DNA from 3 places in the Nisaea acidiphila genome. Region 3 is predicted to be linked to each of the others. Evidence: predicted binding sites of a transcription regulator. Region 3 holds the regulator's gene; each other region holds the start of a gene.

Region 1 (5,743 bases), 2.3 Mb from region 3:
ATCCGCGCCACAGAGCGCGCAGGTGTCGTCCCAGGACTGGATGGTGAACGGATGATCCTCGAAATCGAGGCTTTTCACGTCCGTATAGGGCGGGACGGCATAGATCCGCTTCTCGCGACCGGCGCCAAAGAGCTGGAGCGCGGCCATCTGGTGCATTTTCGGATTGTCGAATTTCGGGATCGGGCTCGGAGCCATGATGTAGCGGCCGTTGACCAGCACCGGGTAATTGTAGGCCGTGGTGATGCGGCCGTACCGCGCAATGCTCTCGTAAAGGCTGACATGCATGACGCCATATTCCTCGAGCGCATGCATCTTGCGCGTCTCGGTCTCGCGCGGTTCGACCCAGCGGAGCGGTTCCGGGATCGGCACCTGATAGACCAGGATTTGTTCCTCGGTCAGCGGCTTCTCCGGGATCCGGTGCCGGGTCTGGATGACAGTCGCGTCCGAGGTCTTTTCCGTCGTCTCGACGCCGGCGGTCTTGGCGAAGAAGCGGCGGATGTTCACCGCGTTGGTGGTGTCGTCGGCTCCCTGGTCGATGACCTTCAGGGTGTCGTCCTCTCCGATCACCGCCGCCGTCACCTGCATGCCGCCGGTGCCCCAGCCATAGGGCAGCGGCATTTCCCGGCTGCCGAACGGAACCTGATATCCCGGGATCGCGACGCCTTTCAGAATGGCGCGGCGGATCATCCGCTTCGTCTGTTCGTCAAGGTAGGCGAAGTTGTATCCCTCGACCTGCGCGACCGGCTTGTCGTGTTCGGGCGCCTGCCAGGGCTGATTTTCTTGAGTGGTGCTCATGTTGTCGTCCTACTCGGCCGCGGCCAGTTCGTCGTCTTCGCTTTGGTTATGGTTTTCGCTCGCTTCTATTTCGGCCCTGAGCTCCCGGACCGTCACCAGTTCGCCCTGGAAATCGACATAGTGGGGAAGCTTCAGGTGCTGGACGAAGCCGGAGGCCTCGACATTGTCGGAGTGATAGAGCACGAATTCCTCGTCCTGCGCCGGCGCCGTGATCTCCTCGCCGAACTCGCGTGCCCGGAGTGCCCGATCCACCAGAGCCATGGACATGGCCTTGCGTTCGCAATGGCCGAAGGTCAGCCCATAGCCTCGGGTAAACTGCGGAGGAACCTTCGCTGAGCCCTTGAACTGATTCACCATCTGGCATTCGGTAACGGTGATCTCGCCGATTTCGATCTCGAAGCCGAGTTCTTCAGGGACAAACGAGACGGCCAGCTCGCCCATGCGTATTTCGCCGGCGAAGGGGTGATTGTTGCCGAAGCCGCGCTGGGTCGAATATCCGAGCGCAAGAAGGAAGCCTTCGTCGCCGCGGGCGAGGTTCTGAAGCCGCGTCGCTCGATCGGCGGGGAACGACATCGATTCCCGGGTCAGGTCGGAAACCGGCGCATCCTCGTCGTCCGGGATCTCAAGCTCTATCAGGCCTTCGTGGTCCAGGATATCCGCGACCCGCGGCATGCCGTCGGCTACCGGTTCGTCGGCTTTCGGCGCCTCGCCGGTTTCGCCGTTCGCGGCAAGAGTGAAGTCGAGCAGGCGATGCGTGTAGTCGAAGCTCGGGCCGAGGATCTGGCCACCCGGCAGATCCTTGTAGGTCGCGGAGATGCGTCGTCGGATGTGCATTTTTCCAGTGTCTATCGGTAAAGACGCTCCGAAGCGGGGCAGGGTGGTTCTGTAGGCGCGGAGTAGGAACACGGCTTCTTGGATGTCGCCATTGGCCTGCTTGACGGCGAGGGCCGCCAGATCGGGGTCATAGAGCGAGCCCTCGGTCATCACGCGGTCGACGGCCAGAGGCAGCTGTTCGCGGATCTGCGCGATCGTGAGTTCGGGAACGCGCCGGTCGCCACGGCGGACGTCGGCAAGATAGTGCAGCGAGTTCTCGATGGCCTTGTCGCCGCCTTTGACAGCTACATACATGGCACTATTCCTTTCCTGCCGTGAGGCTGACGGTCGTGGTGCGCGGGATCGCGACCATGGAGGCACCGGAAACGAAGACGAGGTCGATGCCGCGCGGGAAGTAGCGCTGCTTTGCCTCCCGTGCCGCCCAGAAACTGTCCGGGACGTCGGAAAGGCCGAGACGAGCCTGATCCTTGATGCCCGGGCCGGTCAGGACGAGGGGGCCGTCGTCCGAGATGGTTTCAATCTGGATGAGCAGTGTCGCGCCGTTTTCCGGATACTCGTCGGTACCTGAATTGAAGGCCGAGAGGTCGTCGGGCGCGCCGTCGAGGATGGCGAAAGTCGCGTCCTTGCTCTCGGTTGTGATCTGCGTGCCGCAATGGAATTTCAAATAGGCCCGAGATGCTTCGGTAGAGAGCGCGGGCGAGAGGTAGAGCGGCGTCTCGTAGTCCACGAGAGCGAGGGCAATGGCCGTTGCCGCGAGATCCAGGGTAGCCGGCCCGTCTATGTCAATTTCAATTGTCTGTGGCTTGCCGGGCCGCGACATGGCTTCGAGGAGCCGGCGAAAGACGTTCTGAGAGTCCGCGACGACATCGGGGAACCCGGGTGTGAGTGCGGTGGGCTGGGAAAGGTTTGCGTTCGGCATTGGGTCAGTTCTCCCGCGCGACAGTGAAGAACTCGACCTTGGTCGCTGCCGCCTTTCGGCTTTCTGCGAGCCGGCTTTGCTGGTGGCGGAGTTCGAGCGGTTTGATGATGGAGTGCTCGACGGTCTCTGCTCGCTCCTCGTGCTGCATCAGTGCATCTATTACTGCGGCGATTTCCGCATGGTCCTTGTTGCGTCCGGAAACATAGCCGTGTCCGATAACCCCGGATTTCAGCCCGACCGTGCAGCGCGTCACGGTCATTTCGCCCGCGTTAAACCGGTTGCCGGTTCCGCCCATGCGTCCCCGAACCATCACCATGCCGATTTCGGGCGCGCGGATGCGGCTCCATTCGGGCTTATCGGGCAGGTTCTGCCAGAGGCTGTTCAAGTCGTCATAGGAAGCTTTTGCGAGGATTGACATCCATCGCTTGCGGGGTGCTGTCGGGGTGGCGGGGGGCTGCCTGTCCATCTGGGCCTCTCGTTCGACAAATCGAATATTTGTCTAGATGTCTATATCTTTTAATGTTATAGACCTCCCGGTCGGTCCGCGCAATGGCACGGCCGGTGAAATTTTGATGACTCTCGGGGGAGTGCCGCGTGATCGAACGAAAAAGTGGTCAGGCTTTGTGGCGCCAGATTGCGACCGACATTTCAAACGCCATCCGCTCGGGCCAATTCGCCCCGGGAAGCAAATTGCCGACGGAAGCCGAGCTGTCGGAACGTTACGGGGTGAACCGGCATACCTTGCGACGAGCGGTCGCTGAGCTTGCCGAGGACGGAGTGATCCGGGTCGAGCAGGGACGGGGGAGTTTCGTTCAGGAGCATGTCCTGGACTATCTCGTCGCGAAGAAGACCCGGTTTTCGGATAACGTCCTGCGCCAAAAAAGAACACCGGGTGGGCGAACCCTGTTGGTCGAGACCGTGGAAGGGGATCCATCGATCCTGAAACAGCTCGAATTGCCGGAAGGAAGCGAGCTTATCCGGCTTGACCGGATCGGCGAGGTCGACGGTCGGCCGATCTCGGTCGGGAGTCATTATTTTCCGGCATCCCGTGTGCCAGGTTTCGCGGGGATTTACGAAGAGCTGGACTCGATCACCCGGACCCTGACCCACCTTGGCCATGGGGAATATACCCGAAAGGTCACGCGAGTGACGGCGTCGATGCCCGATGCCCAGGACGCCGAATGCCTTCAGCAACCGCGCAACCGCCCGGTCCTTATGGTCGAGTCCATCAACGTCACGCCAGACGGCGCGCCGATCGAGTATGGACTTGCAAGATATGCGGCGGATCGTTTCCAGCTCGTGTTCGAGAGCTGATTCCTTTGCTGGAACGATTGTTCGTCACGGATTCGAAAGAAACTGATCGCAAAGCGATCCTTGACCTCGGAAGCGCCACGGGCGAGGTAGTAGCGTCTTTGTAACCCGCGTGAAGCGGGACGATTCAAGGGAGGCGGGCAGCAGACCTGCCGATGGGACCGATGGCGACATCCACCTACGTATTGCGTCTCGTCAAAGACGTTTTCTCTCCACATGCCGTGTCCAAGAGCCTGCCTGACGCGTTCCGGATTCTGTATTGCAATTCCGGCGACCTCGCTTTCGAGGGGGGAGCCGCATTGAGGCCAGACGAGGCTCTGTACATGCGTACGGGCTATGCGCTGCGGGCCGGAACGGAAGGCGGAGAACTCTGGCGCTGGGAAGTCGGCGAATCCGCTGCAGATCCCGATCTCGATCTCGGCGAGGGGATCCGCAGCGAACTCGTGGTGGGCAACCCGGTGCCGAATGTCGAGAAGCTTGAGGACTGGCTGATCCGCTGCGACAGCGTCCTGTTTCCGACCGGCGGCACGGCAGTCCCTCACACCCATATCGGTCCGGGCATCCGCTGCATGCGGAACGGAAAGCTGACGCTCTCGACGGACACCAAGTCGCAGGATTATTACCCCGGCGACGCCTGGTTCGAACCGGGCGGCGAGGCGGTCTGGGCCAATGCCTGCACCGAGGAATGCACGACCTTCATCCGCGTGCTCCTGCTGCCCAAGGATCTGAAGGGCAAAAGCTCGATCCGCTATCTGAACGAAGCGGACCGGCAAAAACCGAAATCACAACGCTATAAGAGTTATGTCGATGAGCTCCTCTCCCTCAAGTAACGGTTCCGGTGCCAGCCGCCTCGGCGGCCATATTCTTGTCGATGCACTGGTGACCGAGGGGGTCGATCTCGTCTTTGGTGTGCCGGGCGAGAGCTATCTCGCGGTGATCGACGGTCTGCAGGAACGGAACGGGATCCGTACCGTGATGTGTCGCCAGGAAGGCGGCGCGGCGATGATGGCGGACGCCTACGGCAAGCTGACCGGCCGCCCCGGCGTCTGCATGGTGACCCGCGGTCCGGGGGCGACCAATGCGAGTGCTGGCGTGCATGTCGCCTTCCAGGATTCGACGCCGATGGTGCTGCTGGTCGGCCAGGTCGCGCGCTGGATGGTCGAGCGCGAGGCGTTTCAGGAAATCGATTACCGCCGGATGTTCGGCCAGATGGCGAAATGGGTGGCCCAGATCGACGACGCGGCCCGCATTCCGGAATATATCAGCCGGGCTTTCCACACCGCCGTGTCAGGCCGTCCGGGCCCCGTGGTTCTGGCGCTGCCGGAAGACATGCTGATGGACTATGCGGAGGCGGCGGAGATCGCGCCGTATGTACCGGTCGAGCCTCATCCGGGCCCGCAGCAGATGGCGGACTTCCGCTCCATGCTGGAGAAAGCCGAACGGCCGCTGATGATTGTCGGCGGCGGGGGCTGGGACCGGGCTGCCTGCGAGCAGATCGAGCAGTTCGCGGTCGCCAACGGGATTCCGGTCGGTGCCTCTTTCCGCTGTCAGGATTATTTCGACAACCGCCATTCGAACTATGTCGGCCATGTCGGAATCGGCATCGACCCGTCGCTCGCCGCCCGCGTGCGCGAAAGCGACATGGTGATTGCGCTCGGTACCCGGCTCGGTGAGATGACCACCGGCGGGTATTCACTCTTCGATATCCCGCGCCCGAAACAGGGGCTGGTCCATATCCACGGCAGTGCCGAGGAGCTTGGCCGGGTCTATCAGGGCGATCTGCTGATCAACGCCATGCCGCGGAGTTTCGCGGCGGCGCTGGCGTCCATGGAGCCGGTCGACGGCAGCGCGCGCGCGGAGGACATCGCCCAGGGCCATGCCGAC
Region 2 (5,743 bases), 1.1 Mb from region 3:
TGACTCAACGTAGTAGAGAAACTGCGAGGTGAAGACCGGCAGGATCTGCGGAATGACTCCGAAACGGTAACGCTGCCAGCGGTTGGCGCCGGTGGATTCGACGCCTTCGACCTGCTTGCGATCAATATTCTCCAGCGCCTCCGAGAACAGTTTGCCGAGCGAGCCGGTATCGGTGAAGGCGATGGCAAGCGAGCCGGTCAGCGGGCCGAGCCCGAAGGCCCGGATGAAGATCAGCGACCAGATCAGCATGTCGATGCCGCGCACGAAATCGAAGATCCGCCGCACGACGAAACGCAAGGTGCCGTTCGGGTTGAAGTTCGAAGCGGCGACGAAGGCGAGCGGGAGGCCGCAGGCGGCTGCCGTGACGGTGCCGAGTACGGCCATCAGGATGGTCTCGAACAGAGCGACGGCCACAATACCGTGCTGCCATTCCGGGTTGCCCCAGAAGCTTGAGAGAATGAACCGCCAGTTCGGCATGTCCGCATCCAGGCGCTCGGGAGAGCCGGCAATCTCCAGCAGCTCACCGAACGATTTTCCGTGCAGCACCGAGGTGAAGGGGAACCAGAAATTCTCCCAGCCATAGTCGAACTTGTGGATCTCGATCTTCGCCCGGGACATCTGCACCCGGCGGGAGAAGGTCGGGCGGGCGTCGAGCTTCACATCCCGCGCCTTCAGCCAGTCCGGCACCGGACCCTCGGGGAGCTCGGTCACGATCTTCTTGCCGACGAGTTCCGAGCGGATCGTGCCGTAGCCCGGCACTTCGAATGCGAGGCTCTTGTCCTCCACCCGGACGACATAGCCGTCGCCGAGATCGACGGAGAACTTGTCGGCATCGCCCCGCACCCAGTCCGGCAGGTCCTTGTAGGTCGCGTGGCGCTCGCCCTCGATCGCGACCTCGAAATCGCCGCGCCGGAGATTCTTCGTCACATGGGTCTTGTAGGCGACCGAGTCGGAGATCAGCAACGCCCCCTTGGAGAGCTGCGCACGCTCCAGCAGCGCCGTAATGTCGAAGGCGTTCCAGGCGTAGATCAGGTAAAGCGCCACCCCCACCAACAACAGCATGGGTACGGTAGATGCCTTCCTGACGGAAACACGGACGGTCTCGGCCATAAGGGCGGTGCTTTGCTCTGTTGCGGCGACCATGTGTCCCTCCGCTTAGCTGAAATTCTCGGCGCCGACGAAGTGGCGGCGGAGATAGGAGGACAACTGGTCGATCGCGACGATCGACAGGAACAGCATCAGGAAAAGCGCAGCGACCTCGGAGCCGGCCCCCCATCCGATCGCACGGCTGAGCTCGGTGCCGATACCGCCGGCGCCGACGAAACCAAGAATTGCGGAGGCTCGCACGTTGATTTCGAAGCGCAGGAGGAAATAGCTGCTGTAGTTCGGCAGCACCTGCGGAATGACCCCGAAGCGGACCCGCTGCAGCCAGTTGCTGCCGGTCGCCTTCAGCCCCTCGAGCGGCTTCACGTCGATATTCTCGTTCACTTCGGAGAACAGCTTGCCGAGCGCTCCCGAGGTATGAAAGGCGACGGCTATGGCGGCCGGAACCGGGCTGGCGCCGAGCACGAAGATCAGGAAAAGAGCAATGATCAGCTCCGGAAAGGCGCGCATGATGTCCATGATACGGCGCACGACCGGGATGATCGCTGCCGGGACCTCAAGGTTCCGGCTCGAGGCGAGAGACAGGACGGTGGCGAAGACCGCCCCGATGATGGTCGCAACGGCCGCAATATTGATGGTCTCGATCAGGGCAGGCAGAAACTTTGGAAACAGAGACCAGAATTCCCAGCCTTGATCCCAAGCCTGCATCACAATCTGCGACGGATAGTCGAAGAATTTCAGCAGCCCCTGAAGGAATCCGCCGGAATTCAGCGCTGATGCTTCGCGATAACCCGCGGCCACGACGGCGATCAGAAGCACCACCGAGAGCCCGGTATAGAGCCGGCGGCGGCCTTCGAGCGCGAGCAAGTCCTGGCGCATCACATCGACCATAGGGAATATCCTGCTTGAGAAACGGAGCGGAGACCTTGTCCCCGGGATCCGGTCGGGACCGCGCTCAAAGGCGCGGTCCCGAACCGTATCGTTTGAGGAAACGCCTGCGCGTTCCTTACTTCATCTTACGCTTGCGCGCTTCGATGATGACTTCATAGGTCTCGTGGGAAACCGGGGCCATGCCCTTGATTTCACCGGCCATGAAGCTGTAGGCGCATTCCGGATCGAGCGAAGCGAGGCCGGCGATCAGGCCGGTAACCTTCAGCTTGACGTCGGACGGCAGGTCCTTGCGGAGCACGACCGGGCCTTCCGGAATGACCTTGGACTTCCAGATCTGCACCAGCTGGGTCATGTCGACGAGACCGGCGTCGGCGGCCTTGCGCAGCGCGCCGCTGTTGTAGCCTTCTTCCCACTCGCCGAGGCCGTCGGCCCAGGTCACGCCGGCGTCGATGTCGCCGTTGGCAACCGCGACGATGGTCTGCTCGTGACCGCCGGTGAAAACGACCTCACCGAAATAGTCGCCGCTTTCCATCGGGAAGCCGGCCGCCGGGATTTCAATGGACGGGATCAGGTAGCCGGAGGTGGAGTTCGGATCGCCGAAGCCGAACTTCTTGCCCTTCATGTCGTCGAGCGACTTGATGTTGCTGTCGACGCGGGCGAAACCGATGGAATGATACCCCATGGAACCGTCGGCATTGATCTTGACCAGGACCGGCTCGACCGCTTCCGGATCGGTGATGTAGGTCTTGGCGTAGCCCGAAGCACCGAGCCAGGCCATATCGAGGTTACGGCCGATCAGGCCTTCGATGACGCCGTTATAGTCGGCCGGCGCGAAGATCTTCGTCGGAACGCCGAGCAGCGCCTCGACCTTGGAACGCACGCACTCGTTGGAGCGCAGACGGTCGGACTGGTTTTCACCGCCGAGCACGCCGATGCGGAACTCGGAGATCTTGTCTTCAGCATGGACGTCGGCAGCGCCGAACGCCGTCATGGCGACGGCAGCCGCCATCGCGAAATTGCGAACGAACTTCATCCCTAATAACTCCCTAGGTTGCATTTGCCGCACGGACTCAGCTCTCGGCCGGGATCACGCCGTGGCGGCATTCGCCTCAGCAACCTGGGCCCCCTGGCCCGCCGCTGAGGGATTGGATCTGGCGCGCACCGGCGCGCCGCTGGAAATGCTGGTCGAGGTCACAGACTCGTTGAGGCCCTCTTCGGCGCCGTAGATCTCGCGCGCGGCCTCCGGCGTCAGCGCGTCCGCCGGGCCGTCGAACACGACCTTGCCCTGCGCCATGCCGATGACCCGGTCGCAATAGGCGCGCGCCGTGTCGAGTGTATGCAGGTTGCACATCACGGTGATGCCGTCGCGGTCGTGGATTTCCCGGAGCGAGCCCATCACCACCTCGGCGCTCAGCGGATCCAGCGAGGCGATCGGCTCATCGGCGAGGATGATTTTCGGCTCCTGCATCAGACCGCGCGCGATGGCGACGCGCTGCTGCTGTCCGCCGGAAAGGGTTTCCACCCGCTGTAGCGCCCGCTCGGCAAGACCGAGCCGGTCGAGTGCCGCAAGCGCATCGTCGATATCGCGCTGCGAGAAGATCTTGAACATGGACCGCAGCGTGCCGTGCTGGTTCAGCCGGCCGAGCATCACATTGGTGACGACGTCGAGGCGCGGAACCAGATTGAACTGCTGGAAGATCATCGCGCAGTCCTTCTGCCAACGCCGCTTGGCATTGCCTTTCAGACTGAGCACGTCCGTTCCCTCGACCAGGATCTGCCCCGAGGTCGCGGGTGTCAGACGGTTGAAGAGACGGAGGAAGGTCGACTTGCCCGCGCCGGACCGTCCGATCACTCCGATCATCTGCGGCTTGTCGACCGTGAAGGTCACGGAATCGACCGCGACCATGTTTCCGAAGGCTTTGGTAACGTTTTTGAACTCGATCATGCCCACTCCTGAATCTCGCGCCGTGCGGGGCTTTGCTGAAGCCCTCCGGGGCCGCCCCCGTGAGAGGCCGGAATTTCGGACAAACGGCAGGGAAAGATCACACCGCGCGAGAACCGACTTCGGCGTTGGTATCAATCGAGAGGGTCGTTTGCGTGACGCTTTTGCTTCAGTTTCATGAAGCCCGCAGAGGCGGCGGCGACGCTCAGTTGCTGGCTACGGAAAGCGAGATCCGCTTGAGATCGGCCTCGATGAAGGTCTCGTAGTCGGCATGGTCGACCGGGAAAAGACCGGTGATCGGGCGCCCGAAAGCAGCGGCGAGGCAATCAGGCGCGGTCTCGCCGATATGGGCCATCCGGTCAGTCACGACCTGCTTGACGTCCTCGGCGAGCGCCTTGCGGAGCACAATCGGACCGTTTGGCATCAGGGAGGAGCGCCAGACTTCGACGAAGGGAGACCCCTCTGTCCCGGACTTGAAGCTCTGCAGCGGATCGGACGCCGCTTTGCCGCTGTCCGTCACCCAAGTGAAGGCCGCATCGATCGCGCCGCTTTCCAGCGCGGTCAGATTGGCGTGATGACCGCCGCTGAACTGCACGGTACGGACCTCGTTCTCGGTCTTGAAACCGTCCCGCTCGAGCGCCACGGACGGCACGAAGTATCCCGGCAGGGATCTGTGATCGGCAAAGCCGATTTCCCTGCCCTTGAGAGCGTCGAGCGTCGTGATGTCCGATTGCGGCAGCGACAGGGCGACCGCACGGTAGCCTTTGGAGCCGCCCCGACCGCTCGGTGCCAGGACCGGCTGAACCGCAGCCGCGCTCGCCCGCCAGAGCGCGCTATAAGCACGTGGCGAAAGCGAAGCGACATCGACCTCACCGGCGATCAAGGCATCATGCAAGGCCTTGCCGGACGCGAAGGCATTCACCGTCACCGGCAGCCCCAGCCGGTCCGCAAGGTCGCGCATCAGGCATTCTTGCGCCTCAAATCCGTTTTCGACGGCCATCCCGCCGAGGATACCGATCTTCAGACTTTCCGCGGCCGGAGCCTGTCCGGAGAGCATCAGCCCCGCAACCACGCCGAGCGCGGCGGCGGTAGACATCGCACGCTTGAACGCCTGTCGCATCGCTCTATCCAATTCGGTCAATAGCTGGCCCGGCCCCTGAAGATGGAGCCGCTCACCTGTTAAGTCGCGGGACTCTACAGGATTAGATTGACCGTTTGATGACGGTAAGGTTGCAGTCGCGACCCGATTCGGTGTCAGACCGCGTTCCAATCCGGGCAGGCCCGGATTTCGGCCTCGGCAATATCGATGAAAGCACGCACCTTGCGGGAGAGGTGGCGGTTTGCGAGGTAGAGGATGGAAATCGGCAAACGGTCTCCTTCGTAGCGCTCAAGCACAGGCACAAGGTCGCCCGCCCGGATATTGCCGTCCACAATGTAGCTTGGCACGATCCCGATCCCCTCACCGGAGAGGATCAATTGCCGGACGGCGGACGCCCCGTTGACCCGGACCCGATGATTGACCGGAACGCTCAGGGCCTCCGCGCCGTCGCGGAAGCTCCACTGCGCGGATGCGCGCCGGTTGGTATCGAAGATGCAGCGATGGGCCGTCAGATCCGTCGGATGCGCGGGAGTGCCGTGGGCGTCCAGATAGGCGGGTGTCGCGCAGGCGATCAGCCGTGTTTCTCCAAGCTTGCGTGAGATCAGGGTGGAATCCTGCAATTGTCCGATGCGGATCGAGAGGTCTATCCCTTCGTCGATCAGCGAGAGATGCTGGTCGGTCAGACGGAGATCGAGCGTGACCTGCGG
Region 3 (5,743 bases):
CGGCACGACATCACGGCGATGGGCGTCAGCTTCGAGACCCCGCCGACCCTCGACGGTCCGCCGACCGCGCGCAGCCTCATCCTGGTGACGCCGGACGCGCAGCGCAGCATGAACACCTTCCTCGGCGCCTGCGTGCAGCTCGGCCCGCAGGATATCGACAAGGACAGGATCGCCGCCAGCAAGGTGGTCTATCTCGAAGGCTACCTGTTCGATCCGCCGGAAGCGAAGAAAGCCTTTGTCGAGGCCGCGAAGCAGACCCATGCGAGCGGCGGCAAGGTCTCTCTGACCCTCTCGGACCCGTTCTGCGTCGACCGGCACCGCGACGCCTTCATGGAACTGGTCGACCACCATATCGACATCCTGTTCGCCAACGAGCAGGAGCTGCTGTCGCTCTACCAGACCGAGGATTTCGACGATGCGCTGCAGAAGCTGCGCTGGAGCTGCGAGTCCGCCGGCGTGACGCGCGGTCCCAAGGGTTCCCTTGTGCTGCACAAGGACGAGGTTCATGTGATCGATGCGGATCCGGTGGAACAGGTAGTCGATACCACGGGCGCCGGCGATCTCTACGCGGCGGGCTTCCTCTACGGTTATACCCAGGATATGGCGCCGGCCGACTGGGGCCGGGCCGGCAGCGTCGCCGCCGCCGAGGTGATCTCGCATTACGGCGCCCGTCCCGAGGCCGACCTGAAAGAGCTTCTGGCGGCGCGGCTTGGCTGACGCGGCGGCCGGCTTGCGCGGCTGGCTGGCGGAGACGGCCGCTCTCTATCTGAAGCGGCGCGTCCTCGTCGTGCTCCTGCTCGGTTTTTCCAGCGGCCTGCCGCTGCTCCTGTCGTTCTCGACGCTGAGCGCCTGGATGCGGGAGTCTGGCGTCGATCTGACAACCATCGCCGTCTTTGCACTCGTCGGCACGCCGTTCACATTGAAGTTCCTCTGGGCGCCGCTGATGGACCGTCTCGCGGTGCCCGTGCTCGGCCGGATGCTGGGGCGCCGGCGGGCCTGGCTGCTGGTGACCCAGCTCGCCCTGATGACGGCGATCGTCCTGATGGGCGCGACCGATCCGGTGGCGACCCCGTGGCTGATGGCCTTCTTCGCCGTCATCGTGAGCTTTTGCGCGGCCAGCCAAGACATCGTGGTCGACGCATTCCGGATCGAATCCCTTAGAGAAGACGAGCAGGGCGCGGGCGCGGCGGCCTACACTCTCGGATACCGGGTCGGCATGCTGGCGGCCGGTGCGGGCGCGCTCGTCGTCGCGGACCAGGCCGGCTGGTTCCTCGCCTATCTTTCGATGGCGGCACTCGTCCTGATCGGCGTCTTCAGCGCACTCGCAAGCCCGGAGCCGGGGGACAGTCCGGCGACGGACCAGCCGCCTCAGACGCCCTACGAGTGGCTGCTGAGCGCCGTTTACGAGCCGTTCGCGGAGTTTCTGACCCGGCGCGGTGCGGTCCTGATTCTCGCCTTCATTCTGCTCTATAAGCTCGGCGATGCCTTTCTCGGCACGCTGACCAACCCGTTCTATATCGATCTCGGCTTCAGCAAGACCGAGATCGCCCAGGTGACGAAACTGTTCGGACTGGTGGCGCTGCTTGTCGGGTTGTTCGCCGGAGGGGCGCTGGTCAAGCGTCTTGGTCTGCTGAAAGCCCTGCTTGTCTCCGGCGTATTGCAGGCGCTTTCAAATCTGATCTTCGTCGCACAGGCTCTGGCCGGACACGATATCTGGATGCTGACGGCGACCATCGGGGTGGAGAATTTCACCGGCGGCATGGGGACCGCGGCCTTCGTCGCCTATCTCTCGAGCCTGACCAATGTCGCCTTTACCGCGACCCAGTACGCGCTGCTCTCGTCCTTCATGGCCTTCGGCCGTACGGTGCTCAGTTCCGGCGGCGGGTGGATCACCGATCATATCGGCTGGATCGGTTTCTTCCTGGCCTCGACGGCGATCGCGGTGCCGGGACTGATCCTGCTTCTGGTGCTGATGCGGATGTTCCCGCCGGAGCGCTCCGGCGGGGTGGTGCGGGCCGAAGCCTGATCAGGCCGGCGCGGTCGGCCGGTCGAGCGCGTAGCCCGCGGACCGCACGGTGCGGATCAGATCCGATTCCGTGTCGATATTGATCGCCTTGCGCAGTCGGCGGATATGCACATCCACGGTGCGCGGCTCGACATAGATATCCGGTCCCCAGACCCGGTCGAGCAACTGCTCGCGGGAGAACACCCGGCCCGGATGCTCGAGGAAATAGCGCAGCAGGCGGAACTCGGTCGGGCCGAGATGGATCTCGCGGCTGTTCCGGCGCACCTTGTGGGCGGCCAGATCCATTTCCAGATCCTCGAACTGCAGTGTCTCCGCGTCGCTCGCCGGACGGGTCCGGCGCAGCACGGCACGGATCCGGGCGATCAGCTCGCTCGGGCTGAAAGGCTTGGTGATGTAATCGTCGGCACCGGCATTGAGTCCGCGGATCCGGTCTCCCTCGTCGCCGCGCGCCGTCAGCATGATCACCGGAACGCCTTTGGTTTCCGGCGTCCGCCGCAGCCGGCGGCAGACTTCGACGCCGGAGAGCAGGGGAAGCATCCAGTCGAGCAGGATCAGGTCCGGGCCCTTTTCCATTGCCAGCAGGATGGCTTCCTCGCCGTCGCCGGCTTCCAGGACCTCGAAACCTTCGCGTTCCAGATTGTAGCGCAGCAGCGTGACGATCGGGGCTTCGTCCTCTACCACGAGGATTTTGGGGTTCATCATGTTCATCGGATTACCACTCTCGATTCTACCGATTACTCAGGCATCTCAACGATATAGCTGGCGTCCTCGCCTTTCGGGCGGTCCGCTTCCATCTTTGTGCCCTTGACCTGGAAATGTACGGTTTCGGCGATGTTGGTCGCGTGATCGCCCATGCGTTCCAGGTTCTTGGCAATGAACAGAAGGTGAGTCGATGCCGTGATGTTGCGCGGGTCCTCCATCATGTAGGTGAGGAGTTCGCGGAAGAGGCTGGTATAGAGCTCGTCGATATCCTCGTCCCGGTGCCAGGCGGCGACGGCGAGTTCGAGATTGTCGTCCGCGTAGGCGTCCAGAACGTCCTTGATGAGCGACTGGACAAGGGCGCCGATGCGCACGATGCCGTTGGCCGGCGGGATCTCAGGCAGACCGCTCAGCACGATCGCGCGCTTGCCGATATTCGCAGCGTAATCGCCGATTCGTTCGAGATCGCTGACGATCTTGAGACTTGCCACCACGGTCCTGAGATCGCCGCCGAGAGGTTGGCGCAACGCGAGCAAGCGCAGGCTCATCGCTTCGATCTCCGCCTCGAGGGCATCGATCTGGTCGTCCGACGTCTTGACGCGCTGGGCGAGGGTCTGATCCCGGCGATTGACCGCGCGCACCGCCGATTCGCACTGCGCTTCCACAAGCCCGCCCATCTGGGCGATCTTTGCTTTCAGGGCTTCGAGATCCTCATCGAAAGAGCGGACGATGTGGTCGTTTACTGGCATGGGCAAATTTTCTTTGTCGGTTCCGATCAGCCGAACCGTCCGGTGATGTAACCCTGGGTCCGGGAGTCGGTCGGGTTGGTGAAGATCTGCTCGGTGTCGCCGACCTCGACCAGCTCGCCGAGATGGAAGAAGGCGGTGCGCTGGGACACGCGCGCGGCCTGCTGCATCGAGTGGGTGACGATCACGATGGTGAAGTTCTCGCGCAGCTCGTCGATCAGTTCCTCGATCTTCGCGGTCGCGATCGGGTCGAGCGCCGAGCAGGGCTCGTCCATCAGGATCACTTCCGGATTGACCGCGATCGCGCGGGCGATGCAGAGACGCTGCTGCTGGCCGCCGGATAGTCCGGTGCCGGGCTCCTGCAGGCGGTCCTTCACTTCCTCGAACAGGCCGGCCTTGGTCAGGCTGGTTTCGACGATCTCGTCGATCTCCGCCTTGCTCGAGGCCGTGCCGTGAATGCGCGGACCGTAGGCGATGTTGTCGTAGATCGATTTCGGGAACGGATTCGGTTTCTGGAACACCATGCCGACCCGGGCGCGCAGCTGCACCGGATCGAGTCCGCTATCGTAGATGTCCTCGTCGTCGAGCGTGATCTTGCCTTCGACGCGGCAGATATCGATCACATCGTTCATCCGGTTCAGGCAGCGCAGGAACGTCGACTTGCCGCAGCCCGAGGGGCCGATCAGCGCCGTCACCTCGTTCGGCTTGATCTCCAGATCGACATCCTGCAGCGCCTGCTTTTCGCCGTAGAACACCTTGACCTTGTCGCCCTTCATCTTGGGCGTGGCGCTTGCGGCAGAGGATCCGCTCTTCTTGCTCATCTTTGACTTCTCGCTCATCGGGTTCTTACCAGCGCCGTTCGAACTTCTTGCGGAGCAAGACGGCCACGAAATTCATGAAAATCAGGAAGGCCAGCAGCACCATGATCGCGGCCGAGGTCCGCTCCACGAAGGCGCGCTCCGGGCTGTCGGCCCAGAGATAGATCTGCACCGGGAGCACGGTCGCCGGATCGGTGAAGCCGCCGGGAACGTCGACGATGAAGGCGATCATGCCGATCATCAGCAGCGGCGCCGTTTCGCCGAGGGCCTGGGCCATGCCGATAATGGTTCCGGTCAGGATGCCGGGCATCGCCAGCGGCAGCACGTGATGGGTCACGACCTGTAGCGGCGATGCGCCGAGACCCAACGCCGCCTCTCGGATCGACGGCGGCACCGCTTTCAGGGCCGAACGCGCGGCGATAATGATGGTCGGCAGTGTCATCAGCGCCAGCACCATGCCGCCGACCAGCGGGGCCGAGCGCGGGAAGCCGAAGAAGTTGAGGAACATCGCGAGACCGAGCAGGCCGAAGACGATGGAGGGAACTGCGGCGAGGTTGTTGATGTTGACCTCGATCAGGTCGGTCCATTTGTTCTTCGGCGCGAACTCCTCGAGATAGACCGCGGCCATTACGCCCACCGGGAAAGAGAGCAACAGGGTGATCAGAAGGGTGAGGGCAGAACCGGTGACCGCACCGAGAATGCCCGCTTCCTCAGGTTCGCGGCTGTCCGCTTTCAGGAAGAAGTCCGTATTGAAGCTGCTCTTGACCTTGCCGGCATTGTCCAGCTTGTCGTACCAGGCGAGCTCCATGTCAGTGACCCGGCGGTCGGACTCAGGGACAGTCCGGTCGACATAGCCCTTGGTCAGCATGTCGATGTCGTCGGAAGCCTTGATCCAGAGATCCTGCGTGGTGCCGACCAGAGACGGGTTCTCGATAAGCATGGAGCGCAGATCGAAGCCGGCATTCGGAGAGATGAAGTTGTAGAGCTTGCGCTTGTCCTTCCGGCCGGTGACTTCGGGGAAGTTGTCGCGCAGGTTTTTCTTCATCAGCCCGCCGTAATCGGCGGTCCGGAGCTGTTCCGGGTCTCCGGTGCCAGCCGGATCGAGATATTCCGGATCGAAATGGATGCTGAGCTGCACATAGGTCTGCAGGAAGGCACTCCAGCCGGTGCCGGCAATGCTGCCGACGAGGAATATCAGCATCAGGCCGGCGGCGAAGATGCTGCAGAGGCCGTACAGCCGGAAACGGCGCTCGGCGGCATACCGTTTCCTCAATCGCTCTTCCGAGGCCACGGGGCGCCGGACCTCGGTGCTCGGCTTCGAATTCATGATCGCGTCAGTCATATTTTTCCCGATATTTCCGGACCACCCGGAGGGCGATCACGTTCAGGCCGAGGGTAACGAAGAACAGCACCAGACCGAGCGCGAAGGCCGCCAGGGTCTTGGCCGAGTCGAA

Evidence for each region. Region 3 encodes PhoB, which activates phosphate uptake and scavenging genes when phosphate is short. Its sites were predicted from a motif close to TNTCATAAAACTGTCA; they were not measured.
Region 1: the regulator PhoB is predicted to act here: its motif matches at 3,111-3,126, upstream of phnF (phosphonate metabolism transcriptional regulator PhnF).
Region 2: the regulator PhoB is predicted to act here: its motif matches at 4,105-4,120, upstream of phnC (phosphonate ABC transporter ATP-binding protein).

What each region holds. Positions count from the first base shown of each region.
Region 1 is NZ_CP102480.1:4,658,275-4,664,017, forward strand. Features, by position in the region: gene NUH88_RS21790 (alpha-D-ribose 1-methylphosphonate 5-phosphate C-P-lyase PhnJ) at 1-795, opposite strand, end outside; gene NUH88_RS21795 (carbon-phosphorus lyase complex subunit) at 805-1,923, opposite strand; gene phnH (phosphonate C-P lyase system protein PhnH) at 1,928-2,548, opposite strand; gene phnG (phosphonate C-P lyase system protein PhnG) at 2,553-2,966, opposite strand; gene phnF (phosphonate metabolism transcriptional regulator PhnF) at 3,143-3,862, shown strand; gene NUH88_RS21815 (cupin domain-containing protein) at 4,024-4,689, shown strand; gene NUH88_RS21820 (thiamine pyrophosphate-binding protein) at 4,667-5,743, shown strand, end outside.
Region 2 is NZ_CP102480.1:3,382,377-3,388,119, reverse strand. Features, by position in the region: gene phnE (phosphonate ABC transporter, permease protein PhnE) at 1-1,143, opposite strand, end outside; gene phnE (phosphonate ABC transporter, permease protein PhnE) at 1,156-1,995, opposite strand; gene phnD (phosphonate ABC transporter substrate-binding protein) at 2,111-3,028, opposite strand; gene phnC (phosphonate ABC transporter ATP-binding protein) at 3,083-3,940, opposite strand; gene phnD (phosphate/phosphite/phosphonate ABC transporter substrate-binding protein) at 4,143-5,057, opposite strand; gene NUH88_RS15785 (LysR family transcriptional regulator) at 5,192-5,743, opposite strand, start outside.
Region 3 is NZ_CP102480.1:2,328,537-2,334,279, reverse strand. Features, by position in the region: gene NUH88_RS10695 (adenosine kinase) at 1-717, shown strand, start outside; gene NUH88_RS10690 (AmpG family muropeptide MFS transporter) at 710-2,026, shown strand; gene phoB (phosphate regulon transcriptional regulator PhoB) at 2,027-2,725, opposite strand; gene phoU (phosphate signaling complex protein PhoU) at 2,761-3,474, opposite strand; gene pstB (phosphate ABC transporter ATP-binding protein PstB) at 3,501-4,292, opposite strand; gene pstA (phosphate ABC transporter permease PstA) at 4,318-5,631, opposite strand; gene pstC (phosphate ABC transporter permease subunit PstC) at 5,624-5,743, opposite strand, start outside.